Regions from separate parts of the Rhodococcus jostii RHA1 genome, predicted to be linked through region 3. Evidence: riboswitches for the same ligand, from Rfam matches in the RefSeq annotation. Region 3 holds a riboswitch; each other region holds the start of a gene.
The links. Region 3 has a riboswitch for thiamine pyrophosphate ahead of thiC (phosphomethylpyrimidine synthase ThiC). Riboswitches for the same ligand answer to the same signal wherever they lie in the genome.
Positions count from the first base shown of each region.

Region 1: linked by a shared signal. The riboswitch ahead of RHA1_RS23940 (3-oxoacyl-ACP reductase) and the one ahead of thiC (phosphomethylpyrimidine synthase ThiC) in region 3 are both predicted to bind thiamine pyrophosphate.
Region 2: linked by a shared signal. The riboswitch ahead of RHA1_RS07770 (TenA family protein) and the one ahead of thiC (phosphomethylpyrimidine synthase ThiC) in region 3 are both predicted to bind thiamine pyrophosphate.

Region 1 is NC_008268.1:5,164,941-5,170,358, forward strand. Features, by position in the region: gene RHA1_RS23925 (oxidoreductase) at 1-248, shown strand, start outside; gene RHA1_RS23930 (organic hydroperoxide resistance protein) at 270-692, opposite strand; gene RHA1_RS23935 (MarR family winged helix-turn-helix transcriptional regulator) at 689-1,147, opposite strand; TPP riboswitch at 1,221-1,325, shown strand; gene RHA1_RS23940 (3-oxoacyl-ACP reductase) at 1,374-2,138, shown strand; gene RHA1_RS23945 (LLM class flavin-dependent oxidoreductase) at 2,140-3,435, shown strand; gene RHA1_RS23950 (CitMHS family transporter) at 3,556-4,959, shown strand; partial or broken gene RHA1_RS23955 (hypothetical protein) at 4,961-5,142, opposite strand; gene RHA1_RS23960 (histone-like nucleoid-structuring protein Lsr2) at 5,283-5,418, shown strand, end outside.
Region 2 is NC_008268.1:1,680,739-1,686,156, reverse strand. Features, by position in the region: gene RHA1_RS07785 (ABC transporter ATP-binding protein) at 1-547, opposite strand, end outside; gene RHA1_RS07780 (ABC transporter permease) at 540-1,361, opposite strand; gene RHA1_RS07775 (ABC transporter substrate-binding protein) at 1,339-2,379, opposite strand; gene RHA1_RS07770 (TenA family protein) at 2,364-3,086, opposite strand; TPP riboswitch at 3,080-3,175, opposite strand; gene RHA1_RS07765 (NUDIX hydrolase) at 3,233-3,910, opposite strand; gene RHA1_RS07760 (carboxylesterase/lipase family protein) at 4,023-5,418, shown strand, end outside.
Region 3 is NC_008268.1:2,288,504-2,293,921, forward strand. Features, by position in the region: gene RHA1_RS10620 (peptide deformylase) at 1-262, shown strand, start outside; gene RHA1_RS10625 (N-acetylglutamate synthase, CG3035 family) at 252-1,217, shown strand; gene RHA1_RS10630 (exodeoxyribonuclease III) at 1,252-2,055, shown strand; gene RHA1_RS10635 (hypothetical protein) at 2,022-2,699, opposite strand; gene RHA1_RS10640 (GNAT family N-acetyltransferase) at 2,792-3,154, opposite strand; gene RHA1_RS10645 (GNAT family N-acetyltransferase) at 3,256-3,642, opposite strand; TPP riboswitch at 3,774-3,881, shown strand; gene thiC (phosphomethylpyrimidine synthase ThiC) at 3,874-5,418, shown strand, end outside.

The DNA of each region.
Region 1 (5,418 bases), 2.9 Mb from region 3:
ACAAGCTGATGGCCGTCGGCAACCGGATCTTCGCGCAGTCGGCGGAGATGGGGGCGCTGCCGATGCTGTACGCGGCCACCGCACCCGACGTGATCGGCGGCAGCTACATCGGGCCGGACGGCCTGTTCGAGCAGCGTGGCCACCCGAAGGTGGTGGGCTCCAACAAGAAGTCGCGGGACGAGCACACCGCGGGGGCGTTGTGGTCTCTGTCGGAGGACCTGACGGGCGTCGAGTTCACGTTCCGGTGACCCGACGCCCGTGAGGGTCTCTCAGTCTTCGGTGACCTCGAGGGTGACGTCGATGTTGCCGCGGGTGGCGTTGGAGTAGGGGCACACCTGGTGTGCCTTCTCGGTCAGTTCGAGCGCCTCGGCGCGGGGCAGGTGGGGGAGGGAGACCTCGAGGGTGACGGCGAGACCGAAGCCGCCGCCGTCCGTGGCGCCGATGCCGACGCGGGCGCCGACGGCGGAGTCGGCGACGTTCGCCTTCGCCTGACGGGCGACCAGCTGGAGTGCGGAGTGGAAGCAGGCCGCGTATCCGGCGGCGAACAACTGCTCAGGGTTGGTGCCGTCGCCGGACCCGCCCATCTCGGTGGGGATCGCGAGATTCAGGTCGAGCCGGCCGTCGGACGTGCGGGCGTGGCCGTTGCGGCCTTCTCCGGTGGCGAGAGCCTCGGCGGTGTAGACGATCTTCATGGTTTCTTCTCTCCTGTAGGGGTGTTGAAGCGGTGGAGCGATTCGGTGAGCTGCGACAGGGTGTCCCGCAGGGCGACGAGTTCGTCGACCTCCATTCCTGTCGACTGAGCGAGTTCCGCGGGGATGCCCTCCGCGGCGGCGCGGAGGGCCGCGCCCTTTTCGGTGAGGTGGATCCCGACCCGGCGCTCGTCGGCCGAGGAGCGCCGGCGTTCGACCAGGCCCAGGGTGTCGAGCCGCTTGAGCAGTGGCGACAGCGTGCCGGTGTCGAGTTCGAGGGCGTCGCAGATCTCACGTACTCCGCGGCCGTCCTGTTCCCAGAGCACCAGCAGCACGAGGTACTGCGGGTAGGTCACTCCCAGCGAGTCGAGCATCGACCGGTATCTCGCCGTCATGGCGCGGGAAGCCGAGTACAGCGCGAAGCACACCTGGCGGTCGAGGGCGAGGTTGTCGGTCACCACTGAATAGTTGCACACAACTAGGTTGTGCACAATAGAAAAAGGTCAACCGGTGAGGGGGCTTACACTGTTGGCCAGTGACACGGGGTGCTGCCCGGCGACGAGCCGGGCGGCTGAGACCACACCCGTCGAACCTGAACTGGGTAATGCCGGCGAAGGGATGTCGCGGAGACGGCCGTATGCGCTCATCCGATGTCTCGTCGCCGACCGAACGGAAGGTGACAGCATGCAGCTCGACAAGCAGATCGTCCTGGTGACCGGCGGTGGGCGGGGCCTCGGCGCCGCCATCGTGCGGTCGTTCGCGGCGCAGAACGCGCGGGTGATCGTGAACTACCGGAACAGCCGGGATGCGGCCGAGGAACTCGCGGCGTCCCTGGGCGCGGACCGTGCGGTCGCGCTCCGGGCCGATGTCACCGACGCCGAACAGGTGGCGGCGCTGTTCTCCGCGGCGGAGGAGCACTTCGGTTCCCCGGTGACCACGGTGATCAACAACGCGCTCGCCGACTTCTCCTTCAACGGCGACGCACGCGACAAGGCGGACGTCATCACATGGGAGTCCTTCGACTCGCAGCTGCGTGGCAGCGTGAAGGCGACATTGCACACGACGCAGGCCGCGCTGCCGGGAATGCGTTCGCTCGGGTTCGGCCGGATCGTGAACATCGGCACCAACCTGTTCCAGAACCCTGTCGTCCCGTACCACGACTACACGGCCGCCAAGGCCGCGGCGCTGTCGCTGACCCGCACCCTCGCCGCCGACCTCGGTCCCGACGGCATCACCGTCAACATGGTCTCGGGCGGGCTGCTCCGCACCACCGACGCGAGCGCCGCCACTCCCGACGAGGTGTTCGACCTCATCGCGGCGAGCACCCCGCTGCAGCGCGTCACCACCCCGGACGAATTCGCCGACGCGGTGCTGTTCTTCGCGTCCCCGTGGTCGCGGTCGGTGACCGGCCAGAACCTCGTCGTCGACGGCGGACTGGTCAAGGACTGACATGACCGACGCCCGGCAACTGCACTTCAACGCATTCCTCTACAGCTGCGGGCACCACGGTGCCGCGTGGCGGCACCCCTCGTCCCCGGTGGAGCGACTCTGCGACATCGCCTACTACGAGGAGTTGGCGCAGATCGCGGAGCGGGGCTGCCTCGACGCGGTGTTCTTCGCGGACGGGCATTCGGTGCGCGACCCCGCATCCGGAGGCATGTGGTTCCTCGAACCGCTCACCGCGCTGTCCGCGATGGCGCGGGCGACGGAGCGGGTCGGACTGGTGACGACGGTGTCCACTACGTTCTACACACCGTTCCACGCCGCCCGGATGCTGGCGTCGCTCGACCACATCAGCGGCGGCCGCGTCGGCTGGAACGTGGTGACGTCGATGTTCGACGCCGAAGCGCGCAACCACGGGCTCGACGAGATGCCGCCGCACGACGAACGCTATTCGCGTGCCGCGGAATTCGTCGACGTGGCACTCGCTCTGTGGGATTCGTGGGGGCCCGACGCGCTCGTACTCGACCGGGACGGCATCTTCGCGGACCCGGCCGAGGTGAAGGCGGTCGAGCATCGGGGCAAGCACTTTCTCGTGGACGGTCCGCTGAACGTGCCGCGCTCGCCGCAGGGTCGTCCCGTGCTGTTCCAGGCGGGCGCGTCCGATCAGGGCCGCGACCTGGCCGCCCGGTGCGCCGAGGGAATCTACGCCGTCGCCTACGACCTCACGGCCGCGCAGAGCTACTACGACGACGTGAAGCGGCGCATCCGCGCGGCAGGCCGCGACGCCGACGCGGTGACCGTGATGCCCGGTCTCGTGACCTACGTCGGCTCCACCACCGAGGAGGCCCGACGGAAGAAGGCGGAACTCGACGCGCTCCTGCCCGTCGAACAGTCGCTGGCGCAGTTGTCGATGTTCGTCCAGCAGGACTGCAGTGCCTGGGAATTGGATGCACCCGTTCCCGCGCTGCCGCAGCTGTCGGAGTTCACCGGGCCGCAGGGCCGGTACGACACGATCCTGCGGATCATCGAGAAGGACCGTCCCACCGTGCGGTCGCTGCTGGGCACGTTGGCGGCCGGCGGCGGGCACTGCACCATGATCGGAACCCCGGAATCGATCGCCGACGAGATCGAAACGTGGTTCCGCGACGGCGGGGCCGACGGCTTCAACCTGATGCCGCCGCTCTACCCGAACGGCCTCGCCGACTTCGTCGACGAGGTGATCCCCGTCCTGCAGAAGCGGGGGCTGTTCCGCGCGGAGTATGAGACAGAGACTCTGCGCGACCATCTCCGGGGGCGCCCGTAGTTGCCACCACAAAGAACACAACCTTCTCTAAGTACGCAACAGTGACTGTGAGCGTCCCTCCCCCCGACACTGGCTGTTATCGCGATCACACCACGACGCGAGTTCGGACGAGGAGTGGCAATGCTGGTAGCACTCGGCTTTCTGATGGTGGCCGTGTTCATGTTCCTGATCATGTCCAAACGGGCCACTCCCGTGGTCGGGTTGATCGCCGTCCCGGTCGCATTCGGCATCGCGGCCGGGGCGGGCCTCGGAATCGGCGACATGATCACCGACGGGATCAAGGCGCTGGCACCGACGGCCGCGTTGCTGTTCTTCGCGATCATCTTCTTCGGAATCATGATCGACGTCGGCCTGTTCGACCCGCTGGTGAAACTCATCCTCCGGCTCGTCCGCAACGACCCCATGCGGCTCGTCGTCGGCACCGCGGTGCTCGCGATGGTGGTGTCGCTGGACGGTGACGGATCCACGACGTTCATCATCGTGACGTCCGCGCTGTTGCCGCTGTACATGAAGCTGAAGGTCAGCCCCGTGGTCCTCACGGTGGTCGCCGGCCTGGCGAACGGCGCGATGAACATCGTCCCCTGGGGCGGACCGACGGTCCGGGCCGCCGCCGCACTGGGTATCTCGCCGTCGGACGTGTTCGTCCCGATGATCCCGTCGCTGGTGGTCGGACTGCTCGTCGTGCTGCTGTTCGCCGTGCAGTTGGGCTACAGCGAACGCCGCCGCATCGGCACGCTCGAACTCACCGACGAGCGCCTCCTCGTCTCCGCGGGCTCCGGCCTCCGGCGGTCCGCGACCGGCTCCGGGGGTAACGGCGACGCGCCCCGAACCGGTGGCGGCTCCGGCGATGCCGGATCGGACAACGGCCAGGGCTTCGTCGACGGTCTCGACCCCCAGCGGCCCACGCTGCGCCCGAAGCTGCTGTGGTTCAACGCGCTCGTGACCGTGGCGCTCCTCGTCGTGCTCGTGATGGACGTGCTGCCGATTCCGGTCCTGTTCATGGTGGCCGCATCGATCGCGCTGACGGTGAACTTCCCGCGGGTCAAGGAACAGCAGGAAGCGATCACCCGCCACTCGTCGAGCATCGTCTCCGTGGTCGCGATGGTGTTCGCCGCCGCTGTCCTCACCGGCGTGTTCCAGGGCACCGGAATGGTCGAGGCCATGGCGCAGTGGCTGCTCGAGATCATCCCGGCCTCGCTCGGACCGCACCTGGCCGTCATCACGGGCATCCTGAGCCTGCCGTTCACGTTCTTCATGAGCAACGACGCCTTCTACTTCGGCATCATGCCCGTGCTCGCCGAGACGGCGGCCACGTACGGCATCGAGCCGGTCGAGATGGCCCGCGCATCCATCACCGGCCAGACGTTCCACATGCAGAGCCCCCTCGTCCCGGCCATCCTCCTACTCGTGACCCTGGCGGGTGTCCCGCTGGCGGACCATCACAAGAAGGTGCTGTGGCGCGCAGCGCTGGTGTCGCTGTCGATGCTGGTGATCGGTGTGGTCCTCGGACAGATTCCCTGGTGACCTAGTCCTCTGTGTCGGTGTCGGTGGCGGGCCCCTCGGGGGTCGCGCCACCTTCGCCGCTCCAGTCGGCGCCCGAACTCTTGTCATCCTCGGCCGGATCGGACATCACGTCCTTGTCCGCGCCCGGGGGCGCCGCTGTCGGGTGGTCGTCGTCTTCGGTCCGGATGAATCCTTCGGTGTCATGTCCGACGAATACCCCGACAACGGGGTGCTCCAATCAGGCGGACCCCGTTCTGTAGTTCGAAAACTCCGTCGGGGATTGGCAGGTGAACAATACTTCGACGTAGTGTTCCCCGGGTTATCGACGATGAAGGAGTGGAACTGTGGCGCGGAAAGTTGTTGTCGAACGCATCGACGACATCGACGGAACTCCGATCAAGAACGGTAAGGGGGAGACCATTCCGTTCTCTGTCGACGGCGTCGACTACGAGATCGATCTGAAGGTCAAGAACGCCAGGG
Region 2 (5,418 bases), 610 kb from region 3:
GCCAGGTCTGCATCTCGGTGCGGGTCAACGAATCCAGGGCGCCGAACGGCTCGTCGAGCAGCAGCACCGGACGGTCCTGGACGACGGTCCGCAGCATCGCGGCCCGTTGCCGCATCCCGCCGGACAGCTGGCTGGGACGGGCGTCCTCGAACCCGCCGAGACCGAACACGGAGAATAATTCCCGGGCCTTGTCCCGCGCCTGTTTCCGGGGCACGCCCTGCACCTCGAGTCCGAGGGTGGTGTTGTCGAGGACGGTGCGCCACGGGAACAGCAGGTCCTTCTGCGGCATGTACGCGCATTTCGCGGGGCCTCTCCCCGCGGGACGCACCGGTTCGCCGCCGATCGTGACGGTGCCGGAGTCGGGTTGGTCGAGACCGGCGAGCATGGAGAACGCGGTGCTCTTCCCGCACCCGCTGGGGCCGATCACCGACACGAACTCACCCGGTTCGACGGTGAACGAGACGTCGTCGAGGACGGGCCGGATGCCGCCGCGGACCGGGAATCCCTTGCTCAGGCCGGACAGTGCGACGCGCGCGGTCTCACTCATGCCGGGCCCTCTCGTTCTTGATCCACGGGGCGACGACACGCTCGACCGCGAAGGTGAGCAGGTAGAGGCTGACGCTGATCACGGCGGTCACGAGCACCGCCGCCAGCACGAGGTCGGTGCGGAAGGAGTTCTTCTGCGTCGCCATGTAGATGCCGAGACCGGACGTGGCCCCGACGTATTCGGCGAACACGGCACCCACCACGGCGTACGTGATGCCGATGCGCAGGGCCGTGAAGAACCGGGGGATCGCCGACGGAAGCCGCACGTAGCGGAATTCCTGCCACCGTGAGGCGCCCATGCTGCGCAACAACGCGCCCGCCTCCCGGTCGGCCGCGGCGAAACCCTCGATCAGTCCGATCGTCATCGGGAAGAACGTGGCGAGGGCGATCACGAGAATCTTCGGCAGCAGACCGAATCCGAACCAGATGATCATCAGCGGCGCGATCGCGATGATCGGCAGCGTCTGCGACACGACGAACAGTGGAACGAACGCGCGTCGCAGCCACGGGGAGAAGTCCACGAGCACCGCGAGGGCCCACGCGAAGAGCAGGGAGACGGCGAACCCGATCAGCGTCACCTGCAGTGTCGCGGAGGCGTGACCGGAGATGGCGTCCCGCGCCCGCCAACCCTGCTGGACCACCCGCAGCGGCGACGGCAGCACCTGCGGCCGGATATCGCTGACCGTCACGTACACCTGCCACGCGACGACCAGCAGTGCCACGACCACGACCGCGGGCAGCACCCGCCGCAGCAGCGGGGAGGTGCCCGGGGCCGTAGTGCGCAGACTCGGGTCAGGGCTGAGTGAGGTACTCATTGGTGAAATACGTCGACCAGTCGGGTTCCGTGGTCAGCGGTGCCCCGTCGGGGCCGGTGAGCAGGCCGTGCTTGAACAGGAAACCGGAGTACCCCGCCCACTGCTCGGCCGTCTGGGTCCCGACCTTGCCGGAACTGTCCTTCATGTACTCGGAGGACAGCATCTGCTGGCTCTCCCGCACGAGGGACTCGTCGGTGAAGGCGCCGGGGTTGGCGTCGATCAGGATCTGCGCGGCCTCGTCCGGCCGGTCGGCGGCGAACTGGTATCCGCGCTGCAGGGCCTGGACGAACTTGCGGGCCTGCTCGGGATGGTCGGCCATCCATTGCTCGTTGCCCTCGATGACGAGCGCGTACGCATCCGGGAAGCCGTAGTCGGTGTAGTGGAAGTAGCGCATCGGGGTGCCCTGGTGCTCGGCCTCGATGCCCTCCCAGCCGAAGAACGAGACGGTGAAGTCGGCGGTGCCGGAGTACACGGCCTCGTACGCCGAGGTGCCGAGCGTGACGGTGGTGAATTCGCCCTTGCCGCCGTCGTTCCGGATGATCTGCTTCAGCGTCTCCTCGCCGTCCGGATCCGCGAACCCGGCGTAGATCTTGCCGTCCAGATCCCGGGGGCGGGTGATGTCGGCGCGATCCGCCTTCACCGCGATGCCCGTCGCCCAGTGCTGCAGCGGAGCCATCACCGACGTGGTCTGTGCGCCCGCGGCCTTCGAGAACGTCGCGGAACTCTGGAAGCTCACCCCGAACTCCGCGTTACCGGCGTCGACCAGGGTGTCGGGCGAGGTGTCGTTGTAGGGCAGCACCTGCACATCGAGGCCGGCGTCCGCGAACCAGCCTTCCTGCTGGGCGACGAACAGGCCGGTGTGGTTGGTGTTCGGTGTCCAGTCGAGTGCGAACCGGATGGTGTCGCCGGACTGCGAGTCACCGGCGCAACCGGTGAGCAGCGACAGGGCGGAGACCAGGACGATGGCTGCGGTGGCAGCGCGCTTGGTACGAGAGAAGAGTGTCACGACGCCGGCCATTCCTGCTTGTTGAGAGCGGTGTCCCAGAACATGAGTTCGTAGCGGCTGGCGATCACGAACGCCTCCGTCATCGCCTCGCGCTGGGCGTCGGTCGCGGCCTCGGCCGCGGCATCCACGAGTTCGCGGGCCCTCGCGACGGCGGCGTGGAACTCCTCCGCGTCGTAGGTGGTCACCCACTGTGCGTACGGGTGCGACGGGTCGGCGGAAAGCACCTCGCGGGCGCTCGCCGCGAGCCGGTGCCCGACGTCGGCGTAGATCCAGAAGCAGGGCAGCACCGCCGCGGCGGCCACCGCGTACGGCTCGGTGGCGGCGACGGCCGTCAGGTAGGAGATGTACCCGAGGCAGGCCGGCGAATGCAGCGGCTCCACGTCCGACTCGGGGAGTTGTCCGCTGGTCAGCAGATTCTGGTGCAGCGTGGCCTCGACCGTGGCGGCCTCGGCGGCCGAACCCGCCCAGAAGCCGGCCTCGACCGGGCCCGGCGCGTGCGCGGCCACCAGTGAGAGGGCCTTCGCGTACCCGGTCAGGTACAGGAAATCCTGCTCGATGTACGTGCGGAACACGTCCAGCGGCAGCGTTCCGTCGCCGAGGCGGCGCAGGAACTCGAGTTCGTCGATCGCCTCGCGCAGCACCTTGGTCCGGTCCCACAAGTGGTCCGTGAATCGGGCGTGCTGGCCGGCGCCGGCAGCATCTTGGACAGAGCTATTCACAACGTTGACATCCCTTCGTCAGCATTACCTGAGCAGGTTCCCGGGTGTGTTCTCAGCCCCGCCCGTGCGGAGCACCCCGTGTCAGAACAAGCCGACCCTAGCACCGGCCCTGCCGCGGGCGGAAAGGCCCGGGTCGGTGGAGGGGCTCAGCCGGCGAGGAACGCGGCCGCGCTCGGCGGAAGGGGTGCGGGTCCGCGCCGGTAGATCTCCGCGGGCCGGCCGGTCCCGACGACGGCCATGTCACCGGTGTTCTCGAGGGCCGGCATCAGGTGCCGGCGGAACGAGTCCTTCGGCAGGGGACGCCCGAACACCACCTCGTACACCCGGCGGAGTTCGAGCACCGTGAACGTGTCGCCGGCCAGGCCGGACGGGTCGACGGCCCGCGCGTATCGCTCTCTCAGGTCGGCGACGGCGAGGGTGACGCCGTCCGCGTGGTCGAACGCCAGGTCCTGCGTCACCCGGTCGTCGTCGACGGTGATCAACATCGTGTCGCGGGGGAGCGCCGTGCGGGGCAGCGCGGCGCCGTGCGTCATCGACAGCACCCACCCGCGATCGTCGCGGCCGGGATCGTCCAGCATCGCCAGCTGATGGAATTCGGTGCCCGTCAGGCCGGCCTTGATCCGCAGGCACCGCTCGGCGGCGTCCCGCAGTCGCTCACCCTCGTGGAGAAACGTGCCGGGGAGGGCGAGCCGGCCCGAACGATCCGGAACCACAAGAACTTTCAGTTCCGGGCCGTCGACGGTGAGGACGGCGACGTCGACCGCCACGGACGGGCGCGGGTAGTCGAGGAGGCTCTTGCCCCCGGAATCGGTCCATGCGGCCACGCGGGAATGTTAGCGCACTGTTGATCTATGTCGCGTTCGATCGGTACTGCCTACTCATCGTTGGTAGTTTGGCGAGAGATTCCCGGAACGTGCTGCGTGAGGAGATTCGTCCGTGGAGGTCGACAAGTCCGGCGACACGCTCGTCGTCCGCGCCCGGGACGGTGAGGTGCGTGGCTACCCCGAGGGCGACGTCTACGCGTGGAAGGGCATTCCGTTCGCCGCGGCCCCCGTCGGCGATCTGCGGTTCCGCGCCCCGGCCCCGCCCACACCGTGGGACGGTGTGCGCGACTGCGTCGACTTCGGCCCGATGGCGCCGCAGGGGCACGGCACCGCCGTCCCCATCGATGCCGGACTCGAGATGGACGAGGACTGCCTGTCCGTCAACGTCTGGGCCCCGAAACCCGACGGCACCCCGCGGCCGGTGATGGTGTGGATCCACGGCGGTGCCTACTGCCTGGGAACAGCAGCTCAGGGCATCTACAACGGGCGCATCCTGTCTACTCTCGGCGACGTCGTGCTGGTCTCGTTCAACTACCGGGTGGGAGCGCTCGGCTTCCTCGACCTGTCGTCGTTCTCGACGGCCGAGCGGGTGTTCGAGACCAACTGCGGGCTGCGTGACCAGGTCGCGGCCCTCGAATGGGTGCGCGACAACATCGCGTCGTTCGGCGGTGACCCGGACGAGGTGACGGTGTTCGGGGAGTCGTCCGGGGCTGGATCGATCACCACGCTGATGACGTGTCCGAGCGCGGAGGGGCTCTTCCACCGCGCGATCGCCCAGAGCCCGCCCGCCACGTCGGTCTACGGGAGCGAGCGGGCGGCCACCGTCGCGAAACAGTTCCTCGACATCCTCGAGGTGGAACCCGCGCAGATCGACACACTGCTGCACCTTCCGTACCGCACGGTGATAGAGGCCAGCGACACACTCGTCAACGAGGTGCCGACGAGGATTCCGGGCACGCTCGCCATGGCGCCCGTGGTGGACCGCGACTTCCTGCCCCGCTATCCGGTGGCCGCGTTCCAGAAGGGCCACTCCCACCGCATCCCTCTCATCATCGGTTCCAACAAGGACGAGTCGTCGATCTTCAAGTTCATGAAATCGCCTCTGCTGCCGGTCACGTCGGATTCGGTGCAGGAGATGCTGAGGGCGATCGCGGCCGATCACCCCGAACTGCCCGCCGCCCGCCTCGCCGACATCCTGTCGGCGTACCCGGACCGCGGAAAGCCGAAGGGCGCGCTCGCGATGTCGCGGGACGCCGCGTTCCGGATGCCCGCCCTGTGGGTGGCCGACGCCCACAGCAGGCACTCGCCGACCTGGATGTACCGGTTCGATCAGGCCACGCCGATGCTCAAGGCCGCGCGCATCGGAGCCGGCCACGCCACCGAACTCCCGTACGTCTTCGGCAATTTCGACACCCTCAACATCGACCCGACGTTCTGGCTCGGCGGCCGGAAGACGGCGCTCGAGGTGTCGGGCCGGATCCAGCGCCGGTGGCTCGCGTTCGCGCGAC
Region 3 (5,418 bases):
GTTCCCCACCGGGCGGGCCGAGTGGGCGAAGGTCACCGGCACCGACGCCGACGGCAACGCCGTCGAGATCGAGGGCCACGGCTTCTTCGCACGCATGCTGCAGCACGAGGTCGGTCACCTCGACGGCTTCCTCTACGTCGACATGCTGGTCGGCCGCAACGCGCGCGCCGCCAAGAAAACCATCAAGCGCGCAGGCTGGGGCGTTCCCGGCCTCAGCTGGGTGCCGGGAACGGTCGAAGACCCGTTCGGGCATGACGACTGACATTCCGCTCGGAAGCCGGGTGGTGCTGCGATATCAGCTGCCACCCGGCCACAGCCATCCGATGACCGACGTCATCGGGGTGCTGGAGAGCGTCGAACCGGTGGTGGTCGTCCGCGCCGCGGACGGCTCGGTCGTCGAGGTGGATCCGGAGCGGGTGGTCGCGCTGAAGGCCGTCCCCGCACGACCGGTGCGCGCGAGCGAGATCCGGTCCCTCGAACTGGCCTCCGCCGACGGCTGGCCGGGTGTCGAGCACGCGTGGATCGACGGGTGGCTCGCCCGCTACGGTCACGGCTTCACCGGACGCGCCAACTCGGCGGCCCCGCTCGGCGACCGCGGGTCGGTCGGCAGCCTGGACGACGACTCCCCCGGTGGCACGCTCGACCGTCTGCGCGAGTGGTACGCCGAGCGCGACCGCCCGCTGCGGTTGCTGATCCCCGACCGTCTGGGCGAGGTACCGCTCGGCTGGAACGTCAGCGACGAAGTGGTCGTGATGGCAGCCGACATCGACAACCTGGCTCTGCCCGAGGGCCCCCGAACCACCACCGTCACCGATCACCCCGATCCGGACTGGCTCGCCCTCTATCGCTACCGCGGGTCCGCGCTCCCCGACTTCGCGGTCGACGTGCTGGATTCGGTCCGCGGCGGCACCCTCGGGTTCGGCCGGATCGGCGCCGCCGACTCGACGCTCCTCGCCGTCGCCCGCGGATCCGTCACGTCCGCGCCCGACGACCGCCGGTGGGTCGGGCTCACCGCGGTCGAGGTCGCGGAGGCTCACCGCCGCCACGGAATCGGCAGCCTCATCTGCGGCGACATGGTCAACTGGGGACGCGAACACGGCGCGACCCACGCGTGTCTGCAGGTCGCCGTCGAGAACGAAGGCGCGCAGGCGATGTACCGCAACCTCGGCTTCGTGGCGCACCACCGGTACCGCTACGCCACCGAACCTGTCGGCTGACGACCTGTCGGAGAGTGCCGCTAGGGTGGCTGCCGTGCGCATCGCAACCTGGAACGTGAACTCTGTTCGTGCCCGTACCGACCGGATCCTGGACTGGCTCCAGCGGTCCGACGTCGACGTGCTCGCGATGCAGGAAACCAAGTGCAAGGACGAGCAGTTCCCGTACGAGCGTTTCCGTGAACTGGGCTACGAGGTCGCACACGTGGGCCTCAGCCAGTGGAACGGCGTCGCGATCGCGTCCCGCGTCGGTCTCGAGGACGTGCAGATCGGGTTCGAGGATCAGCCCGGTTTCCACAAGGACCCGGAGGTCGCGCCCGCACAGGAAGCCCGCGCCATCGGCGCCACGTGCAACGGCGTCCGCATCTGGAGCCTGTACGTCCCCAACGGCCGTGAGCTGGCCGATCCGCACTACACGTACAAGCTCGACTGGCTGGCGAAGTTGCACACCGACGCGGTCGGGTGGCTGGGGCAGAACCCGGACGCGCAGATCGCGCTGGTCGGCGACTGGAACGTGGCCCCCACCGACGAGGACGTCTGGGATCCGGCGCTGTTCGAGGGCAAGACGCACACGTCCGCCCCCGAGCGTGAGGCGTTCCAGGCGTTCGTCGAATCCGGATTCGCCGACGTCGTCCGGCCGCACACCCCGGGTCCCGGTGTCTACACCTACTGGGATTACACCCAGTTGCGGTTCCCGAAGAAGCAGGGAATGCGCATCGACTTCGTGCTGGGATCGCCTGCCCTCGCCGGCCGCGTCGACAAGGCCGAGATCGACCGCAACGAACGCAAGGGCAAGGGCGCCAGCGATCATGCGCCGGTCATCGTCGACCTCGGCGACTGAGAACGCAGCACACCGAGCGCTACGACCGCGCACCCGAACCCGATCAGCACTCCGTGCCCGATGCGCAGTGGGGCGTCGACGTAGAACTGCGGGATGAACAGAGCGAATCCCACTGCCATCGGGCTCCCCGCCCAGCCGGCGATCAGCCGGGATCGGGCGATTGCGACGGCGGCCGCGGCTGCGCCGACTGCGATGAGTAGCAGTCCTGCGGCGAACAGCGTCGCCTGCGCCGCGCCCATCCGCACGCTCTCGGCGAGGGTCGTGACGGTCCCCTCGTCCAGGCCGCTGCCGCCCAGGGCGTGCAGCGCGAATGTTTCGGCCCCGTAGTACGGCAGCGTCAGCCCTGTCCCGATCCACGACGCCGCCACTGCGACCACCGCCGCCCGTTCGCCACCCGTCCGTTTCAGCACGCCGCTGAGCGCGACGAGCGCAAGCCCGAACGCGATGAACCCGCCGACGGCGGCGAGGTGTGCGACGAGCCACCACGGTGAGGCGAACTCGGCCCGTCCGTCCGGCGACCCGCCCGCCGCGTAGGGACGCACCACGGGGTAGACGACGAACAGGCCACCGGCGAGGGTGAACAGCGCCGCGGCGCAGATCCGTGCGATCCCGGTACGACTCTCGATCCGATCCGACACGGTCATGACGACTCCTTCACTGTGAGCACCGCTCTCTATACAGAGCAGTATTCACAGCAGAGTCGCAGATGGCAAGAGCAGTGCTCTCGCAAGTAGGGCTACTCGGCCACCAGAACGTCGAGATGCTCTGGATTCAGCGCCAGGTAGCGCTGGACATACGTGCAGATGGGACGCACTTTCCAGCCACGCCGACGCGCCGAGCCGAGCGCCTCGCCCACGAGGACCGCAGCCAGCCCGCGTCCACCGAACTCTTCCTTGACGACCGTGTGCATGAACGCGACCACCTCGCCCGGCTTCGCGGTGAATCCGGGAATGTCGTCCTCGTCCCGGTAGCCGAGGATGCCGATCAACTCGTCCCCCAGCCACAGATCGAATCGTTCATGGGCAGGGTTGTCGAGCACGCGAGCATCAGCGGCCGTGATGTTCCCCGACGACTCGGAACTGTTCGAAATGTGATTCATGCCACTCATCGAATCAGTAAGGCGGCATCCTCGCGAGCGGAATCGCCGCTCCCGGAACCGTTTCGTTGCCGACGGGTGCTCGATTCGTGCCCCGCCCGTCGTCAGCCCTCCACCGGGACGACGAGGTCGCGGTACTCGGGGTGCGCCGAAACGAAGCGCTGCACGTACGTGCACACGGGCCGGACCTTCCAGCCGTACCCGCGGGCGAGGTCGAGGGAGCGACCCACCATGAGGGCGGCGAGTCCGCGGTGGCCGAAGTCCTCCACGATCACGGTGTGCATGAACGAGACCACCGGCACCTGCCGCCCCCGACTCTTCGGGCCCGGCGGTCGGGCGGCCACCACGCCCACGCCGGCACCGGCGCCGGGCGGGGTGTCCGCGAGGTCGAAATACCCGAGGATGCCGACCAGGTCACCACTCAGGCGTAGCTCGAATCGGTTCTGATCGGCGTTGTCGATCACGTCCACAACCTGCGCGTCCGTCAGCATGGCTATCTCCTGGGGGTGTGTCGTAATCGAAATGTGATGTTCATCACCCTTTATACCGATGCCGGGAACCGCTGTCCAAGTTTCACCCGAATGATTGCTCACAGAGATCTCGGTTACAGTTTGTGTGACAACTACACATCCACGGGGGCTCGCACCAGCGGGCTGAGAGGACGGCTAGGGCCGTCGACCGTCGAACCTGTCCGGGTAATGCCGGCGTAGGGAGCATCATCGATGAGCACAAACGTATCTACAGCCACGTCCGTCACCACGGGACCGATCGAGGGCAGCACCAAGCAGTACCTGCTGTCGGCCGACGACGTCCGGGTGCCGGTCCGGCGCGTCCACCTCACCAACGGTGAGCACCTCGACGTGTACGACACGTCGGGTCCGTACACCGACGCGGACGCCACGATCGACCTGGAAGCGGGACTGCCGCATCTGCGCGCACCGTGGATCGCCGACCGGGAGGGCACCCAGCTCGACGCCGCCCGCGCCGGCGTCGTCACCCCCGAGATGCAGTATTGCGCTGCACGCGAGGGTGTTTCACCCGAGACGGTGCGCACCGAGGTCGCGGCGGGGCGCGCCGTGATCCCTGCCAACCGCTGCCATCCCGAACTCGAGCCGATGATCATCGGCAAGGCGTTCGCGGTGAAGATCAACGCGAACATCGGCAACAGCGCGGTCACGTCGTCGATCGCGGAAGAGGTCGAGAAGATGGTGTGGGCGACGCGGTGGGGCGCAGACACCATCATGGACCTGTCCACCGGAAAGAACATCCACGAGACCCGGGAATGGATCCTGCGCAATTCGCCCGTGCCCGTGGGAACCGTGCCGATCTACCAGGCGCTCGAAAAGGTCGGCGGCGACCCGACCGCGCTCACCTGGGAGATCTACCGCGACACCGTGATCGAACAGTGCGAGCAGGGCGTCGACTACATGACGGTCCACGCCGGTGTACTGCTTCGTTACATCCCGCTGACCGCACGCCGGGTCACCGGCATCGTCTCCCGCGGTGGGTCGATCATGGCCGCCTGGTGTCTGGCCCATCACCGGGAATCGTTCCTGTACAACCACTTCGACGAACTGTGTGAGATCCTCCACCGCTACGACGTCACGTTCTCGCTCGGTGACGGCCTGCGCCCCGGCTCCATCGCGGACGCCAACGACGAAGCCCAGTTCGCGGAACTGCGCACCCTCGGCGAGCTCACGCGGATCGCGAAATCCCATGGGGTGCAGGTGATGATCGAAGGTCCCGGGCACGTCCCGATGCACAAGATCGTGGAGAACGTGCGCCTCGAGGAGGAGTTGTGCGAGGAGGCGCCGTTCTACACGCTCGGGCCGCTCGCCACCGACATCGCGCCGGCGTACGACCACATCACGTCCGCGATCGGCGCGGCGATGATCGCGCAGGCCGGCACCGCGATGCTCTGCTACGTGACCCCCAAGGAACACCTGGGACTGCCGAATCGGGACGACGTCAAGACCGGGGTCATCACGTACAAGATCGCGGCGCACGCCGCGGACCTCGCGAAGCAGCATCCGCGGGCGCAGGAGCGGGACGACGCGCTGTCGAAGGCGCGGTTCGAATTCCGCTGGCACGACCAGTTCGCGCTGTCCCTCGACCCGGATACCGCGCGGGAGTTCCACGACGAGACGCTGCCCGCCGAGCCGGCGAAGACGGCCCACTTCTGCTCGATGTGCGGCCCGAAGTTCTGTTCGATGCGGATCTCCGCCGACGTGCGCGAGTACGCACAGCAACATGGACTCGATTCGGTA